One region of the Streptomyces sp. NPDC051180 genome, then DNA from elsewhere that is predicted to be linked to it. Evidence: riboswitches for the same ligand, from Rfam matches in the RefSeq annotation. Region 1 holds a riboswitch; each other region holds the start of a gene.

Region 1 (6,911 bases):
TCGCGGGTGGTGCCGAGGCCGTGCAGGGCGATCACCCAGGTGCTGCGCGGGCCGTGCACGATCCAGGCGGGCAGGGGGCCGAGTTCGCCGGGGATCTCGACGTCCTCGTGGGCCAGGCCGAGGGCGGTGGTCGGGGTGCCCCGGTGCAGCTGGGGGGTGAGGCGGACGCGGCTGCCGGGGCCGGGGGTGCCGAGCTCGACGCGTTCCAGACGCCGGACGACGGTGTCGGCGGTGTGCGGGACGCGGTCGAGGACGGGGCCGACGACGGCGTGCAGGCCGGGGGCCTCGATGCCGTACGTGCCGGGGCGCAGCGAGGCGAGGCTGCGGGTCAGGGTGATCCGGTCCGGGCCCGTGGCGTGCACGGTCAGGCGTGGATCCCCGGGGAGGGGTCGTCCGGACGGCGCCTTGAGGGCGACGTCGCTGGCGTACCGGCCGGCCGCGACCGCGGCCGCGCCGGCACCGATCAGAGTGGTGACGGCCACTGCCGTCGCTGTAGCCGGGCGCACGCTCTCCAGTGTCGGCAGGGTGCGGGCGGGGTGCCACCGGACGGAGCCGGGCGGGGGGGCCGACGGCGGCGGCGTGCGCTCCTCCGGACGCCACCCAGGGGAGTGACATGGGTCTCCCCGGCGGGGTCCCCCGGTCGGATGGTTCCGTCCGGGGAGCGGAACGGGGCGGTCGCGGAGGAACCCGGGCAGGTCATACGTGCCCGGGGAGGGACCGGATTACCCGGGGTTGCGGGGTGACCGCATCGTGGACAGCCGACCCTCTGGGAGGACAAGCGGAATCTCTTGACACCGGATAGGGACACCACGCCGCCCGCCCCAGTTCATCTTCCGTTCACCCAGGTTGCTTACGTTCGTCGAGCCACTGACGTCAAACGATTGCCTGGGTAAATGGAACACATCACGCTGCTGCTCGCCATTGTGGTCGTGACAGCTCTCGTGTTCGATTTCACGAACGGTTTCCACGACACCGCCAACGCGATGGCCACGACCATCTCGACCGGTGCTCTCAAGCCCAAGACGGCGGTGGCCATGTCCGCCGTGCTGAACCTCGTCGGAGCGTTCCTGTCCGTGGAGGTCGCCAAGACGATCTCCGGCGGGATCATCAACGAAGAGGGCATTCGTACAGAAGTGATCTTCGCGGCGCTCGTGGGCGCCATCCTGTGGAACCTGCTGACCTGGCTCCTGGGCCTGCCGTCCAGCTCCTCCCACGCTCTCTTCGGCGGACTCATCGGCGCCGCGGTCATGTCGGCCGGCTGGTCCGCCGTGAACGCCCCGACCATCGTCACCAAGGTCCTGATCCCGGCCATCGCGGCGCCGATCGTCGCCGGCCTCGCCGCGATGCTGGCCACCCGGCTGACGTTCAAGATCGGCGCCAAGACCGACGAGAAGCACACCGCCAAGGGCTACCGCGTCGGCCAGATCGCCTCCGCCGGTCTCGTCTCCCTCGCCCACGGCACCAACGACGCCCAGAAGACGATGGGCATCATCACCCTCGCCCTGGTCACGCAGGGCGTCGTCAGCCCCGGCTCGAACCCCCCGCTGTGGGTCGTCGTCTCCGCCGGTGTCGCCATCGCGCTCGGCACCTACCTCGGCGGCTGGCGCATCATCCGCACCATGGGCAAGGGCCTCACCGACCTCAAGCCGCAGCAGGGCTTCGCCGCCCAGACCAGCGCCGCCACGGTCATCCTGGCCTCCTCGCACCTCGGCTTCTCCCTCTCCACCACCCAGTCCTGCTCGGGTGCCGTGATGGGTGCCGGCCTCGGCCGCAAGGGCGGCGTCGTCCGCTGGTCGACCGCGACCCGGATGTTCGTCGCCTGGGGCCTGACCCTGCCCGCCGCGGGTCTGGTCGGCGCCGGCGCCGAGTTCCTGACCAAGCAGGGCACCTGGGGCATCGCCGCCGTCGCGGTCCTGCTGGTCTCCGGTTCGGCCGTCATCTGGGCGCTCTCCCGCCGCAAGCCGGTCGACCAGCACAACGTCACCGCCGACGACCTCGACGCCCCCGAGCCCGCGGGTGTGGTGACCACGGCGATCGCCGCCGTCACCCCGCCGCCGGCCGGCTCCGTCGCCGCGGTCGCGGACGCGGACCTCAAGACCACCATCCCCGCGCCGGCTCCCACGGACCCGGCCGCTCCCCCCGCCCCCGCGGCAGCGGTGTAAGGAACCAACGACATGAAGATCGACTGGGCAGCCCTCGGCTCCGTCTTCGGAGTCAGCCTCGTGGCGACCGTCGCCCTGGTGGGCCTCTTCACCCTCGGCGTCATCGGCCTCTCCAAGCAGGAGCAGGCCGCCGCCCAGGGCGGTTCCGCCGCCCTGGCCCGCACCGGCGCGTACGCCTGCTTCGCCCTGTGCCTGGCGGCCGTGGCGTACGGCATCTACCTGATCGTCGCCTGACGGTCCCCGGTACCTCGGCCGGGCGGTCCGCACCTTCGGGTGCGGACCGCCCGGCCCTCGTGTTTGTGGTGCTCCGCACAGTGACGCGACGCAGGTCAACGGTGAGTTGACGGCTGTTCTCGGGCCGTGGTGGACTGCCGAGGCCATTACGGCGGCAGCAGAGGAAGTCCGGTGCGAATCCGGCGCGGTCCCGCCACTGTGACCGGATCCCCAGGGTCCGGGAGTCAGGAACTCTCGCCGCCGGTCACGTCGATCCAGGGCGCGGACCCTGAGTGAGGACATTGCGCCATGCCCGGCCGCAGCCGCAGCCTTTCCAGAGCCACCCGTGTCTTCGCGTACGGAGCGACCCTCGGCCTCGCCGTCGACCGGCTGGTCGGCGACCCCCGCCGCGGACATCCCGTCGCCGCGTTCGGCCGGGCGGCCGCCGCCGTCGAGGAGCGTCTCCACCACGACCACCGGGGCTGGGGCGCCCTGCACACCGCCGTCTGCGCCGGCGCCACGGCCGCGGCCGGCGCCCTCGCCGCCCGCGCGGTCAAGGACAGCCGCGCCGCCTCCGTCGCCCTGACCGCCGCCGCCGTGTGGGCCGTGGTCGGCGGGACGACCCTGGGCCGGGAGGCCCGCGCGATCGGCGGGGCGCTGGAGGCCGGGGACCTGGAGGTGGCCCGGGAGCGGCTGCCCCACCTCTGCGGGCGCGACCCGCAGGCCCTGGACGGCCCCGCGATGGCCCGCGCGGTCGTGGAGTCCGTCGCCGAGAACACCTCCGACGCCGTGGTCGGCGCCCTCTTCTGGGGCGCCGTCGCGGGCGTGCCGGGGCTCGTGGGCTTCCGGGCCGTCAACACCCTCGACGCGATGGTCGGCCACAAGTCCCCCCGCCACCGCCGGTTCGGCTGGGCCTCGGCGCGGCTGGACGACGTGGCCGGCTGGCCCGGGGCCCGGCTGACCGCCGTCCTCGCCACCGTCGCGGGCGGCGACCCGCGCGGAGCCGCACGGGTCTGGCGCGCGGACGCGGCACGGCACCCCAGCCCGAACGCGGGCCCCGTCGAGTCCGCCTTCGCGGGCGCCCTCGGCGTGCGGCTCGGCGGGACCCTCGCGTACGGCGGGCGGGTCGAGCACCGGCCCGTGCTCAACGGGGAGGGGCGGCCCGTGGAGGTCGCCGACATCGAGCGGGCGGTCCGGCTGTCCCGCCGGGTCACCGGACTGACCCTGGCCGCCTGCGTGGGCGGCCGGCTGATCGTGAGCGCGCTGAAGCGGAGGAACGCATGAGGGGTGGCGGACTGCTCGTCGCCGGGACCACGTCCGACGCCGGCAAGAGCGTGGTGACGGCCGGAATCTGCCGCTGGCTGGTCCGCCAGGGCCTGAAGGTGGCGCCGTTCAAGGGACAGAACATGTCCCTCAACTCCTTCGTCACCCGCGAGGGCGCCGAGATCGGGCGGGCCCAGGCCATGCAGGCCCAGGCCGCCCGCGTCGAGCCGACCGCGCTGATGAACCCGGTGCTGCTCAAGCCCGGCAGCGACCGTTCCAGCCAGGTCGTCCTGATGGGAAAGCCGGTCGGCGAACTGAGCGCCCGCGGCTACCACGGGGGACGGCAGAAGGAACTCCTCGAACCCGTCCTGGCGTGCCTGGAGGAACTCCGGGGCATGTACGACGCCGTGATCTGCGAGGGGGCGGGCAGTCCGGCCGAGATCAACCTGCGGCGCACGGACATCGTGAACATGGGCATCGCGCGGGCCGCGCGGCTGCCCGTCGTGGTGGTCGGGGACATCGACCGGGGCGGGGTCTTCGCCCAGTTCTTCGGGACGACGGCGCTGCTGGGCCGCGAGGACCAGGCCCTCGTCGCCGGCTACCTGGTGAACAAGTTCCGGGGCGACGTCACCCTGCTCGAACCCGGCCTCGACATGCTCCACGGGCTGACCGGGCGGCGGACCTTCGGCGTCCTGCCGTACGCGCACGGGCTGGGCATCGACGAGGAGGACGGCCTGCGCGTCTCGCTGCGCGGCACCGTCCGGGAGTCCGTCGTCGCGCCGCCGGTCGGCGCCGACGTGCTGCGGGTCGCCGTCTGCGCCGTACCGCTGATGTCGAACTTCACGGACGTCGACGCCCTGGCCGCCGAGCCGGGCGTCGTCGTCCGGTTCGTGGACCGGCCGGAGGAACTGGTCGACGCCGACCTGGTCGTCGTCCCCGGCACCCGCGGGACCGTCAAGGCCCTGGCCTGGCTCCGGGAGCGCGGGCTCGCCGGCGAACTGGCCCGCCGCGCGGCCGAGGGCCGCCCGGTGCTCGGTGTCTGCGGCGGCTTCCAGGTCCTCGGCGAGCACATCGACGACGAGGTCGAGTCCCGGGCCGGAGCCGTCGAGGGCCTCGGGCTGCTGCCCGTGCGCGTCCGGTTCGCCCGCGAGAAGACCCTCGCCCGACCGGTCGGCGAGGCCCTCGGCGAGCGCGTCGAGGGGTACGAGATCCACCACGGGGTCGCGACCGTGGAGGGCGGGGAGCCCTTCCTGGACGGTTGCCGGGTCGGCGCCGTGTGGGGCACCCACTGGCACGGCTCCCTGGAGAGCGACGGCTTCCGCAGGGCGTTCCTGCGGGAGGTCGCGGCGGCGGCGGGACGGCGGTTCGTCCCGGCGCCCGACACGTCCTTCGGCGCCCTGCGCGAGGAGCAGCTGGACCGGCTCGGCGACCTGATCGAGGAACACGCGGACACCGACGCGCTGCTGCGGCTGATCGAGCGGGGTGCGCCGTCGGGGCTGCCGTTCGTCCCGCCGGGTGCGCCGTGACGGGGGCCGGCCCCGTGGGGCACGAGCCGACCGAATTCGAGGAGAGGACCACCCGATGAGCACCCGCTATCCGTTCACCGCCGTCGTCGGCATGGACGACCTGCGGCTCGCGCTGCTGTTGAACGCCGTCAGCCCGGCCGTCGGCGGGGTCCTCGTGCGGGGCGAGAAGGGCACCGCGAAGTCCACCGCCGTCCGCGCCCTCGCCGAACTGCTGCCGGAGGTCCCGGTCGTCGCCGGGTGCCGGTTCAGCTGCGACCCGGGCGCGCCCGACCCCGGCTGCCCGGACGGGCCGCACGAGGTCCTGGGGGCCGAGGCGCGGCCGGCCCGGATGGTCGAGCTGCCCGTCGGCGCCTCGGAGGACCGGCTCGTCGGCGCGCTCGACATCGAGAAGGCGCTCGCGGACGGGGTGAAGGCGTTCGAGCCGGGGCTCCTCGCCGACGCCCACCGGGGCATCCTCTACGTCGACGAGGTGAACCTCCTCCACGACCACCTGATCGACCTGCTCCTCGACGCGGCCGCGATGGGCTCCTCGTACGTCGAGCGCGAGGGCGTCTCGGTGCGGCACGCCGCACGCTTCCTGCTGGTCGGGACGATGAACCCGGAGGAGGGCGAACTGCGGCCCCAGCTGCTCGACCGCTTCGGGCTGACCGTCGAGGTCGCCGCCTCGCGGGTGCCCGAGCAGCGGGTGGAGGTCGTGCGGCGCCGGCTCTCCTTCGAGGACGACCCGGCCGCCTTCGCCGGGCGCTGGGCGGCCGAGGAGGCCGAGCTGCGCGGACGGATCGCCGCCGCGCGGGAGTTGCTGCCGCGGGTGGCCCTCGGGGACGCCGTGCTGCTCCAGATCGCCGCGACCTGCGCCGCGTTCGAGGTGGACGGCATGCGCGCCGACATCGTGATGGCCCGCACGGCGAGCGCGCTCGCCGCGTGGGCGGGACGGACCGAGGTCACCTCGGAGGACGTGCGCCAGGCCGCGCTGCTGGCCCTCCCCCACCGTCGCCGGCGCTCGCCGTTCGACGCGCCCGGCCTCGACGAGGACAAGCTCGACGAGACGCTGGAGCGGTTCAAGGGCGAGGAGCCCGACGAGGACCCGGAGCCCGACGGCCCCGGTGACGGCGGCCCGGACGGGGGCCCCGGCGGCGGTCCGGAGGGCGGCGGGATTCCGCCGCAGGGCGAGGGGCCGGCCCCCGAGGAGCTCCCGGCGTCCGAGGACGGACCGGCACCCGAGGAGGCGCCGGCACCCGAGGAGGCCCCCGCGCCGGCGCCGCAGGGCTCCGGGTCGGGCGCCGGCGAGCGCGCCGCCGTCAAGGCCGCCGAGCCGTTCCGTACGCGGACGCTGAGCGTGCCGGGGCTCGGCGAGGGCGCGGCCGGGCGCCGCTCCCGGGCGCGCACCGAGCACGGCAGGACCACGGGATCGGTGCGCCCCAAGGGCGCGCTGACCAAGCTGCACCTGTCGGCGACCGTGCGGGCCGCCGCTCCGCACCAGAAGGCGCGCGGGCGGTCCGGGCCCGGTCTGGTGGTCCGCCGCGACGACCTGCGGCAGGCGACCCGGGAGGGGCGCGAGGGCAACCTAGTGCTCTTCGTGGTGGACGCCTCCGGATCGATGGCGGCCCGGCAGCGGATGAGCGCGGTCAAGGGCGCGGTGCTGTCGCTGCTCCTCGACGCCTACCAGCGGCGCGACAAGGTCGGCCTGGTCACCTTCCGGGGCCGGGACGCCGAGGTGGCGCTGCCGCCGACGTCGTCCGTGGACGCC
Region 2 (6,911 bases), on a different contig from region 1:
GTTGATGTGCTTGTAGAGCGTCAGCACCAGGTTGTTCGAGACGATCGAGTCGCCCGTCGCGAAGAACGCGACCAGACGGCCGATCATGTGCTGCTCGGCCGGCGTCAGCTTGGCGAGGTCGGCGACGTCGGAGTGCAGGTCGACCTCCTCCACCGTCCAGGTGTTCTTGATCGCGTCCCGGTACCGCTCGTAGAAGTCCGGGTAGCGCATCGGGCGGAGGGTCAGCTCGAAGCCCGGGTCCAGGAGGTTCTTCTGTTCGGTGGAGCTCATTACTGGCACGCCTCGCAGGACTCGGGGTTTTCCAGGGAGCAGGCGAGGGCGTCCGCGTCGGAGGCCGCCTGCTGGACGGGGATGGGGGCAGCGGCCGTCGTCGACGCCTGCGCGGCGCGGGCGATCCGGGTCGCCGGGCGGGAGCGCAGGTAGTACGTCGTCTTCAGACCCTGCTTCCAGGCGTACGCGTACATCGACGACAGCTTGCCGATCGTCGGCGTCTCCATGAACAGGTTCAGCGACTGCGACTGGTCCAGGAAGGGGGTGCGGGCCGCGGCCATGTCGATCAGGCCGCGCTGCGGGATCTCCCAGGCCGTGCGGTACAGCTCGCGGACCTCGGCGGGGATCCAGGTGAAGCCGGCCACCGAGCCGCTGGAGTCGCGCAGCGCGTCCCGGGTCTGCGCGTCCCACACGCCGAGGCTCTTCAGCTCGTCGACGAGGTAGGAGTTGACCTGGAGGAACTCGCCCGACAGCGTCTCGCGCTTGAAGAGGTTGGAGACCTGGGGCTCGATGCACTCGTAGACACCGGCGATCGAGGCGATCGTCGCGGTCGGCGCGATCGCCAGCAGCAGGCTGTTGCGCAGGCCCACGGCGGCGATCCGCTCGCGCAGCGCGGCCCAGCGCTCCGGCCAGTTCAGCTCGACGTCGTAGTGGTCCGGGTGCAGCACGCCGCGGGCGGCACGCGTCTGCTCCCAGGCGGGGACCGGGCCGCTGCGCTCGGCGAGGTCGGCGGACGCCTCGTACGCCGCGAGCATGATCCGCTCGGCGATACGGGTGGACAGCGCGCGCGCCTCGGCCGAGTCGAACGGCAGCTTCAGCTGGAAGAAGACGTCCTGGAGGCCCATCGCGCCCAGGCCGACCGGACGCCAGCGGGCGTTGGAACGCCCGGCCTGCTCGGTCGGGTAGAAGTTGATGTCGACGACCCGGTCGAGGAAGGTGACGGCCGTGCGGACGGTCGCGTCCAGCCGCTCCCAGTCGATGTCCCCGCCGGTCACGAAGGACCCGAGGTTGACCGAGCCGAGGTTGCAGACGGCCGTCTCGCCGTCGTCGGTGACCTCGATGATCTCGGTGCAGAGGTTCGAGGAGTGGACGACGGTGCCCGGCTCGGCCGTCTGGTTGGCGGTCCGGTTCGACGCGTCCTTGAAGGTCATCCAGCCGTTGCCGGTCTGCGCCAGGGTCCGCATCATCCGGCCGTACAGGTCGCGGGCCGGCATCGTCTTGCGGGCCAGGCCCTTGGCCTCGGCGGCGCGGTAGGCCGCGTCGAACTCGTCGCCCCACAGGTCGACCAGCTCGGGGACGTCCGCCGGGGAGAACAGCGACCACTCGCCGTCCGCGTTGACCCGGCGCATGAACTCGTCGGGGATCCAGTGCGCCAGGTTCAGGTTGTGCGTACGGCGCTGGTCCTCGCCCGTGTTGTCGCGGAGCTCCAGGAACTCCTCGATGTCCGCGTGCCAGGTCTCCAGGTAGACGGCGGCGGCGCCCTTGCGGCGGCCGCCCTGGTTCACCGCGGCGACGGAGGCGTCGAGGGTCTTCAGGAACGGCACGATGCCGTTGGAGTGGCCGTTGGTGCCGCGGATCAGCGAACCGCGGGCGCGGATGCGGGAGTAGGAGAGCCCGATGCCGCCGGCGTGCTTCGAGAGGCGCGCGACCTGGTGGTAGCGGTCGTAGATGGAGTCCAGCTCGTCCTGCGGGGAGTCCAGCAGGTAGCAGGAGGACATCTGCGGGTGGCGGGTGCCGGAGTTGAAGAGCGTGGGGGAGGACGGCAGGTAGTCCAGGCGGCTCATCAGCCCGTACAGCGCGGCGACCTCGTCGAGCGCGCGGACGCTGTCGTCCTCGGCCAGGCCGCAGGCGACGCGGAGCATGAAGTGCTGCGGGGTCTCGATCACCTGACGGGTGATCGGGTGGCGCAGCAGGTAGCGCGAGTAGAGGGTGCGCAGACCGAAGTAGCCGAAGCGGTCGTCGCCGGCCGCGTCGATGGTCGCGTCGAGCCGCTCGGCGTGCCGCGTGACGAACTCCGCGGTGCGGTCGGCGATCAGGCCCTCGCGGTGGCCGACGGCGACGGAGGAGGAGAAGGTGACCGAGCCCTGGCCGGCGGCCTCGTCGGCGATGGTGATCGTCAGGAGCCGGGCGGCGAGCCGGGAGTACGCCGGGTCCTCGGCGATCAGGCCCGCGGCCGCCTCGGTGGCCAGCTCGCGCAGCTCCGCCTCGTCCGACGCGGCGCTGCGGCCGCGGAGCGCGGCGGCGGCGACCTTGCCGGGGTCGGTGTCGGGGAGATCGGCGGTGAGGTCGGTCAGGGTCCGCAGCAGTACGGTCCCGGGGCCGTCGCTCTCGACCGCGGAAGCCTCGGCCGAAGCCGGATCGGCGGGCGCGATGGTCACGTGGGGGCTCTCCCTCGCTCGGCCGGGGCCGCGACGGGGGAAGGCGGGCAGGGGGACGTCCTGGGTCGTCGGACGCGCCGTGTCCACCGGCCCACTCCGCGAGGCCCGGAAGTCAGTGGCACCCGGAACGGAAGGACCGGGCGCGCCGTCGGCAGGTCCTCGGACTCACTCCGTACGAATCCGCACGAAGCACACCGTTGCGGGACAGTTCCGGATTCGCGCCGGATTCCCCTGCGTCGACAGCGAGGACGAGCATACATGTGGGGGGCGCCGCTCTTGGCACCCCCCACATGTTGTGTCGTCGCCTCGGCTCACCACTCCAGGGCGTAGGTGCGCAGAGAGTGACCGGGGATCGGCTCCCAGTCCCGTTCCGGGGTGCGGACGAAGCCCAGACGCTCGTAGATCCGGTGCGCGGCGGCCATCGAGACGTCCGTGGAGAGCACGAGACGCGCACACCCCGGGAGCTCCCGCGCCCGCTCGACGCAGGCCCGCACGAGGGCCTCTCCGACACCCCGGCCGCGCGCCTCCGGCGAGACCACCAGCATGCGGAACTCGGCCTCGCCCTCGACCGCGATGTCGGCCCAGGGGGTGGCGCCCCGGACGAAGGTCACCCCGCCGAGCATCCGCCCCTCGCCGTCCTCGGCGACGAGCACCTCGCTCTCGCGCGCCCGCCGCGCGGTGTCCCGCAGCACGTGCAGGTACGAGTCCTCGGCCCCGTACTTCAGCAGCCCGTCGTTCAGATAGGTGCCCGCGGTGAGCTCGCCGAGCTCCTCGTGCTCCTCGGGCCGTACCGCCCTGATCGTGAAGTCCATGGGGACAGTCTCCCCCCGCGGGCCACGCGAGGGGCCCGGGACCTCCTGGCGAGGTCCCGGGCCCTGTGCGGACGGATGTTCGTCGGGTCAGTGCGTCGTGGAGCCGAGCTTCGGCAGCTCCTTCTCCACGCCCGGGTCGCCGGCGTCGGCGGTGTAGTCCGACGGCGAGGTCTCGTCGACGCCCTCGGGGGCCTTGACGGCCTTGAGGACGAAGGTGAGGAAGACGGTGACGACGACGTTGAGCACGAAGGCGGTGAGGCCGATGTAGCCGATCTCCCCGATGCCGGGGATCTCGGCGGAGGAGCCGCCGAAGTGCTTCTGGGTCGGGCTGGCGACGCCGTACGCGGCGAAGGTGCCGTAGACCATGCCGACGGCCCAGCCGGCCAGGAGGGCCCAGCGGTGGAACCAGCGGGTGAACAGGCCGCCGACGAGCGCGGGGAAGGTCTGCAGGATCCAGATGCCGCCGAGCAGCTGGAAGTTGATCGCGACCGTCTTGTCCATGGTGAGGACGAAGACCAGCGCGCCGACCTTCACCAGGAGCGAGACCAGCTTGGAGACCTTGGTCTCCTGGGCCGGGGTGGCGTCCGGTTTGATGAAGTCCTTGTAGATGTTGCGGGTGAAGAGGTTGGCCGCGGCGATCGACATGATCGCGGCCGGGACGAGCGCGCCGATGCCGATGGCGGCGAACGCGACGCCCGCGAACCAGTCCGGGAACATGGTCTCGAAGAGCTGCGGGATGGCGAGCTGGCCGTTCTTGACCTGGATCCCGGCGGCGATCGCCATGAAGCCGAGGAGCGCGAGCAGGCCCAGCATCAGGGAGTACAGCGGGAGGATCGTGGTGTTGCGGCGGATGACCTCGCGGCTCCGGGACGACAGGGTCGCCGTGATGGAGTGCGGGTACATGAAGAGCGCGAGCGCCGAGCCGAGGGCGAGCGTCGCGTACGTCCACTGGCCCGCGTCGCCGGGGACGAGCGTGCCGCGCGGCTTGCCGGTCGCCGGGTTCGTCTGCGCGTACGCCTCGCCGGCCTTGGCGAAGATCTCGTCGAAGCCGCCCAGCTTGATCGGGATGTAGATGATCGCCACCGCGATGACGATGTAGATCAGCGTGTCCTTGACGAAGGCGATGAGCGCGGGGGCGCGCAGGCCGGAGGAGTACGTGTACGCCGCGAGGACGCCGAAGGCGAGCAGCAGCGGCAGGTCCTTGACGAACCAGTGGGTGTTCTCGCCGCCGCCGACGCCCATCACGTCCAGGACGGCCTGGATGCCGACGAGCTGGAGCGCGATGTACGGCATGGTGGCGAGGATGCCGGTGACCGCGACCGCCAGCGACAGGCCCTTGGACCCGAAGCGTCCGCGGACGAAGTCGGAGGTGGTCACGTACCCGTGCTTGTGCGAGACCGACCACAGGCGGGGCAGGAAGGTGAAGATCAGCGGGTACACCAGGATCGTGTACGGCACGGCGAAGAAGCCGGCCGCGCCCGCCGCGTAGATGGCCGCCGGGACGGCGACGAAGGTGTACGCGGTGTAGAGGTCGCCGCCCAGCAGGAACCAGGTCACCCAGGTGCCGAACGATCTGCCGCCCAGGCCCCATTCGTCGAGGCTCTGCTCGTCCGCGGCCTTGCGCCAGCGCGCGGCCAGGAAGCCCATGACCGTGACGGCCACGAAGAAGAAGACGAAGACGCCGAGCGCCACGCCGTTCACGCCGTCCTTCATCGCGCGTCACCTCCCTTGCGGGCACGCTGGTCCAGCTGCCACAGCTTGTACGCGACCATGGTGAGCGCGGTGGAGATCAGCACCCAGAGCATCTGGTACCAGTAGAAGAACGGAATTCCGGCGAAGAGAGGTTCGGTCTTCGCATAGGAACTCACCCAGAGCATCGCCACGAACGGGGCGAAGAGGCAGAGCCCGATCACCACCCTCAAGGGGGTGATGGCCGGTTGTTTCCCTTGTGTCGCTTCTGACATGGCGATTCGTCCCCTCGCTGATCACCTCGGTAATGCTGGGGAAATCTAGGGGACGCGTTCGCCGCAGGGAACCCCCGTCCGCATAACGGAGTCGATTCTTCGGGAATTCGTCACAACCGGCTGCTCCGGGGCGCCCGCGGCCTTTCCGCGGAGCCTTCCGTGACGCCTTCCGTGTCGCCTTCCGTGTCGCGCGCTGCGGCGGGAAGCGGAATCGCCAGGGTCTAGACCAATGATGGCCGGTTCCGGACGCAGTCCGGCCCGCCGTCCCGGGATGCGGGAGCGGCGGGCCGGGTGGTGGAAAGCGGCGGGCCGGGTGGCGCGGGGGATCAGCCGTTCGGGCGCTTGAGGCGGGCGACGAACTTGTACCGGTCGCCGCGGTACACGGAGCGCACCCACTCCACGGGCTCGCCCTGGCCGTCCAGGGAGTGGCGGGAGAGCATCAGCATCGGCAGGCCGACGTCCGTGCCGAGCAGCCCGGCCTCGCGCGGGGTGGCGAGGGAGGTCTCGATGGTCTCCTCGGCCTCGGCGAGGTGCACGTCGTACACCTCGGCGAGGGCGGTGTAGAGAGAGGTGTACTTCACCAGCGAACGGCGCAGCGCGGGGAAGCGCTTGGCCGAGAGGTGGGTGGTCTCGATGGCCATCGGCTCGCCGCTCGCCAGCCGCAGCCGCTCGATGCGCAGGACGCGGCCGCCGGTCGAGATGTCGAGGAGGCCGGCGAGGGTGTCGTCCGCGGTGACGTAGCCGATGTCGAGGAGCTGGGAGGTCGGTTCGAGCCCCTGGGCCCGCATGTCCTCGGTGTACGAGGTGAGTTGGAGGGCCTGGGAGACCTTGGGCTTGGCCACGAAGGTGCCCTTGCCCTGGATGCGCTCCAGGCGCCCCTCGACGACCAGCTCCTGGAGGGCCTGGCGCACGGTGGTCCGCGAGGTGTCGAACTCGGCGGCCAGGGTGCGCTCCGGGGGCACCGGCGTGCCGGGCGGCAGGGTCTCCGTCATGTCGAGCAGGTGACGCTTCAGCCGGTAGTACTTGGGCACGCGCGCGGTGCGGGTGACTGCCCCGCCCTCTGTCTCTGTGCCGCCCGCGTCCGTGGCCATGGCCTGCCTTCCCGACTCCTGTGCTGCTGCCGTCACCGGCTCCTCCGTCTGTCGCGGCTCACATGGTGGCACGGTTCGTGTGCCCTCACCGTTTCTCCTGCCGATATGTGCCGGTTCGGCGAGGAGGAGTCGTTCCCTGCTTCTTATACACCGAGGGACGCCCCGTTGGTCTAGGCCATTCCGGCCGAGAGGTGAGCGCCTCCTCCACCGGCCTCCGCCGGCCACCCGCGCGAGCCGCGCCGGGGTGAGGTGTCGGTCCGATAACGGACGCCACTACCCGTCTTACACACTCTTGACACCCCAAAAGGTCTAGGCCAAGCTCCGGGTACTGGTCTAAACCATTAAAGACCAGGTCCCAGCCCCACGAGCACTACCCGACGTATGTCTTCGCGCGGT
Region 3 (6,911 bases), on a different contig from region 1:
TGCTTGCCGAGGTGGACCATGGCGTCGGCGCCGAAGCCGCCGTCCTCGGCGCGGGCGGCGATCCAGCGGTAGGCGGCCAGGTAGTGGTGGGACGGCGGGAGATCGGGGTCGTGGTAGATCGCGATCGGGTTCTCGCCGAAGCCGCGCGGCGGCTGGATGAGGACCAGCAGGTTCCCGCGGCGCAGCGCGGCGAGGACGATGTCGCCCTCGGGGTTGCGGGAGCGGTCGAGGAACATCTCGCCGGGCGCCGGGCCCCAGTGCTCCTCGACGTGGGTGCGCAGCTCCTCGGGCAGGGTCGCGTACCAGCGCTTGTAGTCGGCGGCGGGGATGCGGACCGGGTTGCGCGCGAGCTGCTCCTCGGTGAGCCAGTCCTGGTCGTGGCCGCCGGCCTCGATCAGGGCGTAGATCAGCTCGTCGCCGTCGCCGGAGACCACGCCGGGGAGGTCCTCCTCCGGTCCGAAGTCGTAGCCCTCCTCGCGCAGCCGGCGGAGCAGGGCGACGGCGGAGGCGGGGGTGTCGAGGCCGACCGCGTTGCCGATGCGGGAGTGCTTGGTGGGGTACGCGGAGAGGACGAGCGCCAGCTTCTTCTCCGCGTTCGGGATGTGGCGGAGCCGGGCGTGCCGGATCGCGATCCCGGCGACGCGGGCCGCGCGCTCGGCGTCGGCGACGTAGGCGGGCAGGCCGTCCTCGTCGATCTCCTTGAAGGAGAACGGGACGGTGATGAGCCGGCCGTCGAACTCGGGCACGGCGACCTGGCTGGCGGCGTCCAGCGGGGAGAGGCCCTCGTCGTTCTCCTCCCACGCGGACCGCGAGCCGGTGAGGCACAGCGCCTGGAGGATCGGCACGTCGAGCGCGGCGAGCGCGCCCGCGTCCCACGCCTCCTCGTCGCCGCCGGCCTGGGCCTCGGCGGGCTTGGTGCCGCCGGCGGCGAGGACGGTGGTGACGATGGCGTCGGCGGTGCGCAGGGTGTCGACGAGTTCGGCCTCGGGGGCGCGCAGGGACGCGACGTACAGCGGCAGCGCGCGGGCGCCGGCGTCCTCGATCGCGTCGCAGAGGGCGCCGACGAAGGCGGTGTTGCCGCTCATGTGGTGGGCGCGGTAGTAGAGCACGGCGACGGTCGGGCCGTCGGTGCGGCGCGGGGTGCGGTCCAGCGGGCCCCAGGTGGGGGCGGCGGCCGGGGCCTCGAAGCCGTGGCCGGTGAGCAGGACCGTGTCGGAGAGGAAGCGGGCCAGCTGCTCCAGGTTGGCGGGGCCGCCGTGCGCCAGGTAGGCGTGGGCCTCGGTGGCGACGCCGACGGGGACGGTGGACGTCTCCATCAGCTGGGCGTCGGGGGCCTGTTCGCCGCTGAGGACGACGAGCGGCTTTCCGGTGGCGCGGATCGCGTCGAGCCCCTCCTGCCAGGAGCGGAGCCCGCCGAGGAGGCGGACGACGACGAGTTCGGCGTCGTCGAGGAGGCCGGGCAGGTCGGCGAGGGGAAGGCGGGCGGGGTTGGCGAAGCGGTACTCCACCGGGCCGCCTGCGGTCCCGGCGTTCGCCGCGCGGGCACTGAGCAGGTCGGTGTCGGAGTGCGACAGCAGCAGAAGCATGGCGTGCGCAGGCCCTTCCTCGGGGTTGTCCGCGCCCCGGGTGGTCGTGTGGATGGCGGGAGTTCCTGACTCACTCGTTCCGGGTCGTGCCGAGGCGCGGCCGGTACGGGCTCACAGTGGCGGGACCGCGCCGGATTCTCACCGGGCTTCCTCCCCGGGGTCCTGGGACCCCATGCCGTCTGCATAGTAGATCGTGCCGTCGGGGGGCCGGGGAGTCGGCAGGATCACACCCGGTGGTCGGTCGGTTTCCCGTGGGTATGCTCGCCGCCATGCCGCCCACCCCACCCCCGACGCCCGAACGGGGCGAACCTCGCATACGGGACCGTGGCGACGCCTGCCCCGGGGCGCTGCGCCTGCACGCGGCCGACGACGGTCGGCTGGCCCGACTCCGGCTCCCCGCAGGTCGTTTGACGCTCCGTCAGGCACAGGTCCTGGCCGACGCGGCGGAGGCCCTCGGCGACGGGCGGATCAGCGTCACCTCGCGCGGCAACGCGGAGCTGCGCGGCCTTCCGGAGGGGTGCGGGGCCCGGCTGGCGGAGCTGCTCGCCGCGGCGGACCTGCTGCCCTCCCCCACCCACGAACGCGTCCGCAACATCATCGCCTCGCCCACCGCCGGCCTCGGCGGACTCGGCCACGCCGACGTGCAGTTGTGGGCCCGAGGGCTGGACGCCGCCCTCTGCGCGGAGCCCCGGGCCGCGTCCCTTTCGGGACGGTTCCTGTTCGTCCTCGACGACGGCCGCGGCGAGGTCGCCGGCCTCGGCGGCGATGTGAGCTTGGTCGCAGAGCCGGACGGGACCGCCCTGCTGCGGCTCGGCCCGGCGGCCTTCCGGATCGACGCCGCCGACGCGGTCCCGGCCGCCCTCGTCGCCGCCCTCGCCTTCCTGGACGCCGCCGACGCGGCCGGCACCGGGGCCTGGCGGCCGCGGGAGCTGCCCGACGGCCACGTCCCGGAGTGGGCCGGGGCCCTGGCCCGCGCCGGAGTCGACGCGGAGCCCGTCCCCGTACCGCCGCCGCTCACCGTCTCCCCGCCGCCCGCCCCCGGGGCGCTCCCCGGCGGGCTGCACGTCCTCGCGCCGCTCGGCCGGCTGACCGCCGCCCAGCTCCGGGCCCTGGCGCCCGCCGCCGAACTCCGCCTCACCCCCTGGCGCGGGGTGGTCGTCGTGGACCCGGCGGACCCGGACGTCCCGACACCCGGGACCGCCGCGGAGCGGCTGCGGGAGCTGGAGCGCCAGGGGTTCGTCACCCGGCCCGGGGCGCCGGGGGCGGGGGTCACCGCCTGCACGGGTCGGCCCGGCTGCGCCAAGTCCCTCGCCGACGTCCGGGCGGACGCGCTCGCCGCGCCGGCGGGGCCGCTGCCCGTGCACTTCTCCGGGTGCGCACGCCGCTGCGGGCACCCGCACGGCGACTGGGTCGAGGTCCTCGCCACCGGCGAGGACGGCTATCTGGTGGACGGACTCCCCACCCCCCGCACCTCCCTGACCGAGGCGGTCGCCACCGCCCGCACGAACCCGACGAGATGAGCGAGAGCACCAGGATGTTCGACTACGAGAAGGACGGGGCGGAGATCTACCGCCGGTCCTTTGCCACGATCCGCGCCGAGGCGGATCTGGCGGGCCTGCCCGCCGACGTCGCCCAGGTGGCGGTCCGGATGATCCACGCCTGCGGCATGACCGACCTCGTACGCGATATCGCCTACTCGCCGCAGGTCGTCTCCCGCGCCCGCGAGGCGCTCCGGGCCGGCGCGCCGATCCTCTGCGACGCCCAGATGGTCGCCAGCGGGGTCACCCGCAAGCGGCTGCCCGCCGACAACGAGGTGATCTGCGCGCTCTCCGACCCGGCCGTGCCCGCGCTCGCCGCCGAACTCGGCACCACGCGCTCCGCCGCCGCCCTCGAACTGTGGCGGGACCGCCTCGAAGGCTCCGTCGTCGCCATCGGCAACGCGCCCACCGCCCTCTTCCACCTCCTGGAGATGGTCGCGAAGGGCGCCGGGAGGCCCGCCGCCGTCCTCGGCATACCCGTCGGCTTCATCGGCGCCGCCGAGTCCAAGGACGCGCTCGCGGACCAGGACCTCGGCCTCGACTACCTCGTCGTCCGCGGCCGGCGCGGCGGCAGCGCCATGACGGCCGCCGCGATCAACGCGATCGCCCACGAAGCGGAGATCCAGGCATGACCACCGTGACCGGAAAGCTGTACGGCGTCGGCCTCGGCCCCGGCGACCCGGACCTGATGACCGTCGCCGCGGTGAAGGCCATCGCCGCCGCCGACGTCGTCGCGTACCACTCGGCCCGCCACGGCCGCTCCATCGCCCGCTCGATCGCCGCGGAGCACCTCCGCGAGGGGCAGATCGAGGAGCGCCTGATGTACCCGCTCACGGTGGAGACCACCGACCACCCGGGCGGCTACCGGGGCGCCCTGAACGACTTCTACGAGGAGGCGGCGGCCCGCCTCGCCGCCCACCTCGACGCCGGCCGCACCGTCGCCGTCCTCGCCGAGGGCGACCCGCTGTTCTACGGCTCGTACCAGCACATGCACAAGCGGCTGGCCGACCGCTACGACACCACCGTCATCCCCGGCGTCACCTCGGTGAGCGCCGCCGCAGCCCGGCTCGGGGAGCCGCTGTGCGAGGCGGAGGAGGTCCTCACGATCATCCCCGGCACCCTGCCGGAGGACGAGCTGACGGCCCGCCTCGCGGGCACCGACTCGGCGGTCGTGATGAAGCTCGGCCGCACCTTCCCCACCGTGCGGCGGGCCCTGGAGCGGGCCGGCCGCCTCGACGACGCCCGGTACGTGGAGCGGGCGTTCATGACGGGCGAGCGGACCGGCGCCCTGGCCGAGGTGGACCCGGAGACCGTCCCGTACTTCTCCGTCGCCGTCCTGCCCTCCCGCGTCGACGAGGAGCCCCCCGCCCGCGAGCGCGGCGAGGTCGTCGTCGTCGGCACCGGCCCCGCCGGGGCACCCTGGCTGACCCCCGAGTCGCGCGGCGCGCTCGTCAACGCCGACGTCCTCGTCGGCTACACCACCTACCTCGACCGGGTTCCGGTGCTCCGCCCCGGCCAGATCCGCCACGGCTCCGACAACAAGGTCGAGTCCGAGCGCGCCGAGTTCGCGCTCGACCTGGCCCGGCGCGGCCGGAAGGTCGCGGTCGTCTCCGGCGGCGACCCGGGCGTCTTCGCCATGGCCACCGCCGTCCTGGAGGTCGCCTGCGAGCCGGAGTACGCGGACGTGCCCGTACGGGTCCTCCCCGGCGTGACCGCCGCCAACGCGGCCGCCGCCGCCGCGGGCGCCCCCCTCGGCCACGACTACGCCACGATCTCCCTCTCCGACCGGCTCAAGCCCTGGGACGTCATCGAGGCCCGGCTGCGCGCCGCCGCCTCCGCCGACCTGGTCATCGCCCTCTACAACCCGGGATCCCGGTCCCGCACCCACCAGGTGGCGGCCGCCCGCGACCTCCTCCTGGAACTGCGCTCCCCGGAGACCCCGGTGGTCGTCGCCCGCGACGTCGGCGGCCCCGAGCAGTCCGTCCGGGTCGTGACCCTCAAGACCCTGGAACCCTCCGAGGTCGACATGCGCACCCTCCTCCTCGTCGGCTCCTCGCAGACCCGCGCCGTCGAACGCGCCGACGGCCGCACCATCGCCTGGACCCCGCGCCGGTACGGCTGAGCCGCCGCAGCCGTCAGCGGCCCAGCACCCGGGCGGCGGCCTCCTCCGGGGTCGCCGCCACCGGGACGCCGGAGGGGACCGGGGGGCGGCGGACGACGACGACCGGGAGGCCGGCCTCGCGCGCGGCCGTCAGTTTCGGGGCGGTCGCCGCGCCGCCGCTGTCCTTGGTGACGAGGACGTCGATCCGGTGGGCGGCGAGGAGGGCCCGCTCGCCCTCCAGGCTGAACGGCCCCCGGTCGAGGAGGACCTCGGCGCGGGCCGGCGTCGGGGTGTCCGGGGCGTCCACCGAGCGGACCAGGAACCACTGGGGGCAGGCGGCGAAGGCCGCGAGGCCCATGCGGCCGGTGGTCAGGAAGACCCGGTCGCCCAGACCGTCCAGGGCCCCGGCCGCCTCCTCCAGGGAGGCGACGGAACGCCAGTCGTCACCCTCCCCCGGGACCCAGCCGGGGCGGCGGAGCGCCAGCAGGGGAACATGGGCGGTGGCGGCCGCCCGGGCCGCGTGGAAACTCATGCGCTCGGCGAAGGGATGGGTGGCGTCGATGACCGTGTCCACGGCGTGCTCGGCCAGCCACTCCGCCAGCCCGTCGGCACCGCCGAACCCGCCGATCCGCACCTCGCCCTCCGGCAGCCGGGGGTTCGCCACCCGTCCCGCGAGGGAACTGGTGACCCGGACCTCGCCGTGCAGCAGCCCGGCGAGCGCGCGGGCCTCGGAGGTCCCGCCGAGAATGAGTACGTGCACAGGAGCCTCTTCGTGACCACAGGCGGCGGGCGTGAGGCCCAACTCAAGCACACCGGCCTCCGCCCGGGGTGGACGACCGGTGCCTGCGCGACGGCGGCGACGACCGCCGCGTACACCGCCCTGCTCACCGGCGACTTCCCGGACCCGGTGACGATCACGCTGCCCAAGGGGCAGACCCCGGCGTTCGCGCTCGCCGCCGAGCGGCTCACCGGGGAGACGGCGATGGCCGCCGTGGTCAAGGACGCCGGAGACGACCCGGACGTCACCCACGGCGCCCTGATCCGCTCGACGGTCCGGCTCCTGCCGGCCGGCTCGGGCGTCGTCTTCCGGGCGGGCGACGGCGTCGGCACGGTCACCCTGCCGGGGCTCCCGCTGGAGGTCGGCGAACCCGCCATCAACCCCGTGCCCCGGCAGCTGATGCGCGAGCACGTCGCCGCGGTCGCCGCCCGGCACGGCGCGCCCGGAGACGTCGAGATCACCGTCTCCGTCGACAACGGCGCCGAGATCGCCCGCTCCACCTGGAACCCCCGCATCGGCATCCTCGGCGGCCTGTCGATCCTCGGCACGACCGGCGTCGTCGTCCCGTACTCCTGCTCCGCCTGGATCGACTCGATCCGCCGCGGCGTGGACGTGGCCCGTGCCGGCGGCCTCACCCATGTCGCCGGCTGTACCGGCTCCACCTCCGAGCGCACGGTCACCGGCCTCTACGACCTGCCGGAGATCGCCCTCCTCGACATGGGCGACTTCGCGGGCGCCGTCCTGAAGTACATCCGCCGCCACCCCGTCGACCGGCTCACCCTCTGCGGCGGCTTCGCCAAGCTCTCCAAGCTGGCCGCCGGCCACCTCGACCTGCACTCCGCCCGCTCCCAGGTCGACAAGCCCTTCCTCGCCGACCTCGCCCGCACCGGCGGCGCCCCGGAGGCCCT
Region 4 (6,911 bases), on a different contig from region 1:
AGGTGTTGATGGTGTCGGCGCGGTCGGCAGCGGCCTTGGCGACGAAGGCGGGGTCGGCCAGGAACGGCCGGGCCAGCGAGACGAGGTCGGCGCGGCCGTCGGCGAGGATCTCCTCGGCGACCTCGGGCGTGTTGATCCGGTTGCTGGTGACGAGCGGCACGGACACCGCGCCCATCAGCTTCTTCGTCACCCAGGTGTACGCGCCGCGCGGCACGGAGGTGGCGATGGTCGGGATGCGGGCCTCGTGCCAGCCGATGCCGGTGTTGATGATGGTCGCGCCCGCGGCCTCGATCTCCTTGGCGAGCCGGACGACCTCCTCCAGGGTGGAGCCGCCGGGCACGAGGTCCAGCATGGACAGGCGGTAGACGAGGATGAACTCCGCGCCGACCCGCTCGCGGATCCGGCGGACGATCTCCAGCGGGAAGCGGACGCGGTTCTCGTAGGAACCGCCCCAGCGGTCGGTGCGCTGGTTGGTCGCGGCCGCGATGAACTCGTTGACGAGGTAGCCCTCGGAGCCCATGACCTCGACGCCGTCGTAGCCGGCCTCCTTGGCGAGCTCGGCGCAGCGGGCGTAGTCCTCCACGGTCTGCTCGACCTCGGCGTCGGTCAGCTCGTTCGGCACGAAGGGGCTGATCGGCGCCTTGATCGCACTGGGGCCGACCAGGCCGGGGTGGTAGGCGTACCGGCCGAAGTGCAGGATCTGCATCGCGATCCGGCCTCCCTCGGCGTGCACGGCGTCGGTGATCAGCCGGTGCTCGGCGACCTCCTCGTCCGTGGTCAGCTTGGCGCCGCCGTCCCACGGCCGGCCGGCCTCGTTGGGTGCGATGCCGCCGGTGACGATCAGGCCGGCGCCGCCGCGCGCCCGCTCGGCGTAGAACGCGGCCATGCGCTCGAAGCCGTGCTCGGTCTCCTCCAGGCCGACGTGCATCGACCCCATGATCACCCGGTTGGGCAGGGTCGTGAACCCCAGGTCGAGCGGGCTCAGCAGGTGCGGGTACGGGGTCATCGGGGCGCCTCCTCGCGCAGGATCGTCGCCCTCAGTTCTAGGGGACCCGTCCGCCTTATGCAACTAGTTGCAGAAGAATCGGGGAGTGATGTCTACTACTCGGTAACCTCAAGGATCACAGGCTCCCCGCACCCGCCCACGCGTCCAGGTCCTCGGGCGTGCGGGGCTCCGGCGCGTCCGGGTCGAGCAGACCGCGGGCCCGGAGCAGCCGCGCCACCGCGGTGGCCCAGGGGCGGCGGAGCCGGGCGTCGGCGAGGAGCTCGTCGTCCGCGAGGAGGTCGGCGACCGGTCCGGTCCGCAGCCCCGCGGGGGAGAGGACGGCGGCCTCGTCGGCCCAGCGCAGGGCGAGGTCCACGTCGTGGGTCGCCATGACCACGGTCGTGCCGCCCTCGCGCAGCCGCCCCAGGGCGTCGAGCAGCCGCTCCTGGCCGTGGGGGTCGAGGCCGGCCGTCGGCTCGTCCATGATCAGGACCCGCGGCCGCATCGCCACGGCGCCCGCGATCGCGGCCCGCTTGCGCTGCCCGTACGAGAGCAGGTGCGTCGGCCGGTCCTCGAGGGCCACGATGTCCAGCGCCTCCAGGGCCTCGCGCACCCGCAGCCGCACCTCGTCCTCCGGCAGCCCCAGGTTCGTCGGCCCGAAGGACACGTCCTGGCCCACGGAGGCGGCGAAGAGCTGGTCGTCCGGGTCCTGCACGACCAGCTGCACGGTGGTCCGCAGCCGGGTCAGCCCGCGGCGGTCGTACGCCACCGGCGCCCCGTCCAGGAGCAGCGCGCCCCTCCCGCACTTCAGGCCGCCGCTCAGCAGGCGCAGCAGCGTCGTCTTGCCGCTGCCGTTGCGGCCCAGGAGCGCGATCGCCCGTCCCTCCGCCACCGCGAAGTCCACGTCCTCCAGGACCGGGGGCCCGTCCTCGTAGGCGAATCCCGCCCTCACCAGCTCCACGACGGGAGCCGGGCCCTGAGGCGTCGTCGGGTGCGGAGGCGTCACGGAAGGAACCTTTCGAGTACGAGGGTGAGGGCGACGAGGCCCCCGAGCAGCAGAGCCGTCGCCGCGAGGAACCGGCGGGAGACGGCGCACGCGGGCACCAGCACCCGGAGCGTCCCGTCGTACCCCCGGCCGGCGAGCCCCGACTGCAGGCGCTGCGCCCGGTCGAAGGCCCTGACGAAAGTGGTCGCGCCGAGGCCCGCCAGCGAACGCCAGGTCGCGGCCCGGCTGGTGTGCCCCAGCCGGGCCGCCTGCGCCTGCCGGATCCTGGCCAGCGAGTCGAGCAGCAGGAAGATGATCCGGTACATCACCAGGGCCACGTCCACCACCGGCGCCGGCACCCCCGCCCGGACCAGCCGGGGGAGGACGTCGGACACCGGCGTCGTGAACGCGAACAGCAGCACCCCGAGCGAGGCCGACGAAGTACGCAGCAGCAGCTCGACCGCGTGCGCCGGGCCGTCCGGCGCGAGCGCCACCGGCCCCCGGGCCCCGCCCACCTCGAAGAGCAGCGGAACCGCGCCCGTGACACAGAAGCCGAGCGGCACGCGGAACGCCCGCCACAGCTGACGGCCCGCCACGCCGGCCGGACCGAGCAGCACCCCGAGCGTGGCCGCCGCCACGAGCACGGCGCCCGGCCACGGCGGCAGACACACCGCGCACAACGTCAGACCGAAGCCGAGCAGCGCCTTCTCGGCGGGATGGCGGGCACGCCAGCGGCTGCCGTGCGCCGCCGCGTCGATGGGCAGCATCGGCGGCTACGCGTCCCGGCCGGGGACGGGGGCGTCGGCTCCGGCGGCACCGTCCTTGCCCGTGTCGCCCGCGGAGCGCTTCTCGGCGGCCCGCTGCTCGCCGTCGCCCGCGGCCGACGCGGCCCGCGCAGCGCCCTGGCGACGGCCGCGACGCAGACCGAAGTAGTACGCCAGGACGCCGGCGCCCAGTGCGGCCTGGAGGGCGAACAGGGCAGACTCGATCTCCCCGGAAGGAGGTTCGTACAGGGGGCTGAACCAGGGCTCGTAGTCCGGGTGGAGCTCGGTGATCGCGGTCTCCGCCTCGGCGTCGGCCCCGGTGAAGGGCTCCTCCTTGTGGTCGCCGAGGCCCAGCACGAGCGGCAGCACCGCGAGCGCCGCGACGGCGAGGAGCAGAAGGGCGTTGATCCTGGTGTTCCGGCTGATCCTGCTCATCGTGCGGCCGCCTCCTCGTGGCGCTCGGCGGACCGCGGGGCGAGGACGCCGAGACGGGTCAGCTCGCCCTTGCTCGACTGGGTCAGCAACCGCATCACGAGCACGGTCAGCAGGCCCTCGCTCACCGCCAGCGGGATCTGCGTCACGGCGAAGATGCCGCCGAACTTGGCCAGCGCCCCCGCGATGCCGCTGCCCGGGTCGGGGAAGGCCAGCGCCAGCTGCACACTGGTCACGCAGTACGTCGAGAGGTCGGCGACGAACGCGCCGAAGAAGACGGCGACCATCAGCGGCGCACCGAACCGGCGCACCAGCCGGTAGGTCCCGTACCCCGCCCAGGGCCCGACGATCGCCATCGAGAACGCGTTGGCGCCGAGCGTGGTGAGGCCGCCGTGGGCGAGCAGCAGGGCCTGGAAGAGCAGGGTGATCGTCCCCAGGACCGCCATGATCGGCGGCCGGAACAGGATCGCGCCCAGGCCCGTGCCGGTCGGGTGGGAACAACTGCCCGTCACCGAAGGCAGCTTGAGCGCCGACAGGACGAACGTGAAGGCGCCGGAAGCGCCGAGCAGCAGGGTGGACTCGGGGTTCGCGCGCACCTCGCGGGTCAGGGAGCGCACCCCGTGGACGACGAACGGGGCGGCCGCGACGCCCCAGGCGGCGGCGTGCGCAGGGGGAAGGTACCCCTCGGCTATATGCATGGTCGGAAGACCCTCTCCAGCACCTCGTGGATGGACAACGCACCCTGGCCGGTCTCCTGGCTGACGGTCATGCCGTCCGACTCCGCCTTCCCACACCGCGGCGGTCTCCCGTCGCGGTCCAGTGGCTTCCCCGAGGGTGTTCCCCGCGGAGGTGGAGCCGGACCTCCCGATCACAGTGGCGAGGGCCGCACCGGTACTGCACCGGTTTCCCGTACACCAAGGCCCTGCGACATTAGTGCGTTGACCAGGTACATCACAACACGGTCGCCACCCGGTGCGGCCTCTCCGTCACTCCGCGCACCCGCCGCCGGAGGTCACTCCTTGCGGTAGGAGTACGCCTCCGAGGCCGCTGCCGCCACCGCGTCGAGGTCCCCGCCGGCGCTCGCCGTCACCAGCGCCGCCACCGCTCCCTCGACGAACGGCGCGTCCACCAGACGGGATTCCTCCGGGAGTTCGTCGCCCTCGGCGAGCAGCGCCTTCACGGTGAGCACGGCGCTCCCCAGATCGACCAGGAGCGCCACCCCCGCCCCGCGGTCCACGGCCTGCGCCGCCGCCGAGATCAGCTCCGCGCTCGTCCCCAGCCCGCCGTCCGGCAGGCCGCCCGCCGCAGCCAGCGGCGCGAGGTCCCCGCCGCCCGCGAGCCCCGCGGCCAGCTCGGCGACGGCCGCCGCGACCGCCGAGCTGTGCGAGACGAGCACGATACCCACGGGCGCGGCCCCGCCCCCCGCCGGGCTCACGACGCCTCCCCGGCGCCGTGCCCCTCCCCGACGCCCCGGTCCGCGGCGCTCGCGTTCCCGGACGCCGGGTTCCCGGCCGACAGGCCCTCGGCCGCCGCCGTCTCGGCGAGCGCGGCGAACAGCAGGGCCGACGACGTCGCCCCCGGATCCTGGTGCCCCGTCGAGCGTTCGCCGAGGTAGCTGGCCCGGCCCTTGCGCGCCCGCAGGGGTACGGTCGCCAGCGCGCCCTCGTCCGCGGCGGCGCGGGCCGCCGCGAACGAGGTCCGCAGGCCCTCCACCGCCGGAGTCAGCGCGTCCAGCATGGTCTTGTCGCCCACCTGGGCACCGCCCAACCGGGACACGGCGGCCACCCCGGAGTCCAGCGCCTCCGCCAGCCGCTCCCGGGTGACCCCCTCGTCCTCGCCCAGGGTCTTCCCGGCGCTCCGCAGCAGGGTTCCGTACAGCGGGCCCGACGCGCCGCCGACCGTGGAGATCAGCTGTCGCCCGGCGGCGGTGAGCACCGCGCCGGGCGTCGCCGGCGGCTCCTTCGCCAACAGGTCCGTGACCGCGGCGAAGCCGCGCCTGAGATTGGCGCCGTGGTCGGCGTCCCCGATCGCCGAGTCCAGCTCGGTGAGCCGGTCCGCCTCCCGGTCGACGGCCCCGGCGACCGCGTCCAGCCAGCGCACCAGGAACGCGGCGCCGAAGGTCTCCGTCATGCCCGCTCCCTCGTCCGTACCCACCGCCGCCTCACCGGCCCCAGCGCAGCGCGGCCGTCTCGACCGGCGCGTCCCACAGGCGGAGCAGCTCCTCGTCCACCTCGCACAGGGTCACCGAGCAGCCGGCCATGTCGAGGGAGGTCACGTAGTTCCCCACCAGCGTCCGCGCCACCGGCACGCCCCGCTCGGTGAGCACCCGCTGCACCTCCGCGTTGAAGCCGTACAGCTCCAGGAGCGGTGTCCCGCCCATCCCGTTGACCAGCGCGATCACCGGGCCGTCGGGGTTGAGGTCCTGGACGACCGCGTCCACGGCGAAGTCCGCGATCTCCCGCGAGGTCATCATCGCCCGCCGCTCCCGGCCCGGCTCGCCGTGGATGCCGACGCCCAACTCCAGTTCTCCGGCCGGGAGATCGAAGGTCGGTCTGCCCTTGGCGGGAGTGGTGCAGGCGCTCAGCGCCACGCCGAAGGACCGCGACCGCGCGTTGACCCGGCGTGCGATCGACTCCACCCGCTCCAGCGGGGCGCCCTCCTCGGCCGCCGCGCCCGCCATCTTCTCGACGAACAGCGTGGCCCCGGTCCCGCGCCGCCCCGCCGTGTACAGACTGTCCGTCACCGCCACGTCGTCGTCGACCAGAACCTTGGCGACCTGAATGCCCTCGTCCTCCGCGAGCTCCGCCGCCATCTCGAAGTTCAGCACGTCACCGGTGTAGTTCTTGACGACGAACAGGACCCCGGCACCGCTGTCCACCGCCGCAGCGGCCCTCACCATCTGGTCGGGGACCGGCGAGGTGAAGACCTCCCCGGGACACGCCGCCGCCAGCATCCCGGGCCCCACGAACCCCCCGTGCAACGGCTCGTGCCCCGACCCGCCCCCCGACACCAGCGCCACCTTCCCCGCCACCGGCGCGTCCCGCCGCACCACCACCCGCCGCTCCACGTCCACGGTCAGCTCGGGGTGCGCGGCTGCCATCCCCCGCAGCGCGTCGGCGACGACGGTCTCGGGAACGTTGATCAACATCCTCATGGGTACCTCCTGGTGAGACGGGCAGGGAAGCTGCTGGGCAGTGTCTTTGCAGGTCAGGGCAGGTGAGGCAAGTGATGGATCGTGGCGGTTCGAGGCGGCGAGAGGCTGTTCCGAGCGGTACTGACGCCGACTCGATGCCGACTTCCCTGGTACACCATCAGGTCAGGGAGCCGCGTCCGGCCTTTGCGAGTGCGCATCATGGCGTCATTATCGGCGCGAGATCGTGAGCGCGCACGGGTGCGTGGGGCACTCCTGGTCGTGGCTGAGCACGACCTCCCGTAACGGCCGCCGCCCGGGCAAGCGCATCGCGAATCAGCCACTCCAACGCCCTCTGACCCGATCCAACTTTCTGTATGCAGCACCCGTTCCGTAAGTTATTTGAGGGACCATCAACGGGGGAGACGCATGGCTTGGGACGAATGGGAGCAGATCAAGGCGGGCGCGGAAGCCGGGCCGTCCGCGTCGATGCGGCTGAACCAGGTCGCTCCGGCGGCGGGAGGCGGCGGTTCCGGCAAGCCGGACCTGGCCTCCAGCCCGGCCGCCAAGAAGGCGGCGGCGAAGGCGATCGACGACGACCTGGAGCCGGGGGTC

The links. Region 1 has a riboswitch for cobalamin ahead of AB0424_RS03765 (cobalamin biosynthesis protein). Riboswitches for the same ligand answer to the same signal wherever they lie in the genome.
Region 2: another riboswitch for cobalamin. It lies ahead of AB0424_RS20635 (ribonucleoside-diphosphate reductase subunit alpha); the one in region 1 lies ahead of AB0424_RS03765 (cobalamin biosynthesis protein).
Region 3: another riboswitch for cobalamin. It lies ahead of cobN (cobaltochelatase subunit CobN); the one in region 1 lies ahead of AB0424_RS03765 (cobalamin biosynthesis protein).
Region 4: another riboswitch for cobalamin. It lies ahead of AB0424_RS01795 (energy-coupling factor ABC transporter permease); the one in region 1 lies ahead of AB0424_RS03765 (cobalamin biosynthesis protein).

What each region holds. Positions count from the first base shown of each region.
Region 1 covers NZ_JBFBBC010000002.1:64,193-71,103, forward strand. Annotated here, with positions in the region: gene AB0424_RS03750 (hypothetical protein) at 1-506, opposite strand, end outside; gene AB0424_RS03755 (inorganic phosphate transporter) at 894-2,162, shown strand; gene AB0424_RS03760 (hypothetical protein) at 2,175-2,396, shown strand; cobalamin riboswitch at 2,518-2,650, shown strand; gene AB0424_RS03765 (cobalamin biosynthesis protein) at 2,685-3,659, shown strand; gene AB0424_RS03770 (cobyric acid synthase) at 3,656-5,164, shown strand; gene AB0424_RS03775 (putative cobaltochelatase) at 5,220-6,911, shown strand, end outside.
Region 2 covers NZ_JBFBBC010000011.1:77,426-84,336, forward strand. Annotated here, with positions in the region: gene AB0424_RS20630 (ribonucleotide-diphosphate reductase subunit beta) at 1-270, opposite strand, end outside; gene AB0424_RS20635 (ribonucleoside-diphosphate reductase subunit alpha) at 270-2,648, opposite strand; cobalamin riboswitch at 2,781-2,921, opposite strand; gene AB0424_RS20640 (GNAT family N-acetyltransferase) at 2,960-3,460, opposite strand; gene mctP (monocarboxylate uptake permease MctP) at 3,548-5,173, opposite strand; gene AB0424_RS20650 (DUF3311 domain-containing protein) at 5,170-5,424, opposite strand; gene AB0424_RS20655 (GntR family transcriptional regulator) at 5,751-6,515, opposite strand.
Region 3 covers NZ_JBFBBC010000003.1:117,166-124,076, forward strand. Annotated here, with positions in the region: gene cobN (cobaltochelatase subunit CobN) at 1-1,586, opposite strand, end outside; cobalamin riboswitch at 1,624-1,775, opposite strand; gene AB0424_RS07250 (cobalamin biosynthesis protein CobG) at 1,856-3,106, shown strand; gene AB0424_RS07255 (precorrin-8X methylmutase) at 3,103-3,756, shown strand; gene AB0424_RS07260 (precorrin-2 C(20)-methyltransferase) at 3,753-5,246, shown strand; gene AB0424_RS07265 (cobalt-precorrin-6A reductase) at 5,260-5,985, opposite strand; gene AB0424_RS07270 (cobalt-precorrin-5B (C(1))-methyltransferase) at 5,998-6,911, shown strand, end outside.
Region 4 covers NZ_JBFBBC010000001.1:402,019-408,929, forward strand. Annotated here, with positions in the region: gene AB0424_RS01775 (NADPH-dependent 2,4-dienoyl-CoA reductase) at 1-1,006, opposite strand, end outside; gene AB0424_RS01780 (ATP-binding cassette domain-containing protein) at 1,122-1,991, opposite strand; gene cbiQ (cobalt ECF transporter T component CbiQ) at 1,988-2,737, opposite strand; gene AB0424_RS01790 (energy-coupling factor ABC transporter substrate-binding protein) at 2,744-3,160, opposite strand; gene AB0424_RS01795 (energy-coupling factor ABC transporter permease) at 3,166-3,864, opposite strand; cobalamin riboswitch at 3,893-4,128, opposite strand; gene AB0424_RS01800 (PTS fructose transporter subunit IIA) at 4,179-4,571, opposite strand; gene dhaL (dihydroxyacetone kinase subunit DhaL) at 4,598-5,296, opposite strand; gene dhaK (dihydroxyacetone kinase subunit DhaK) at 5,328-6,320, opposite strand; gene AB0424_RS01815 (hypothetical protein) at 6,726-6,911, shown strand, end outside.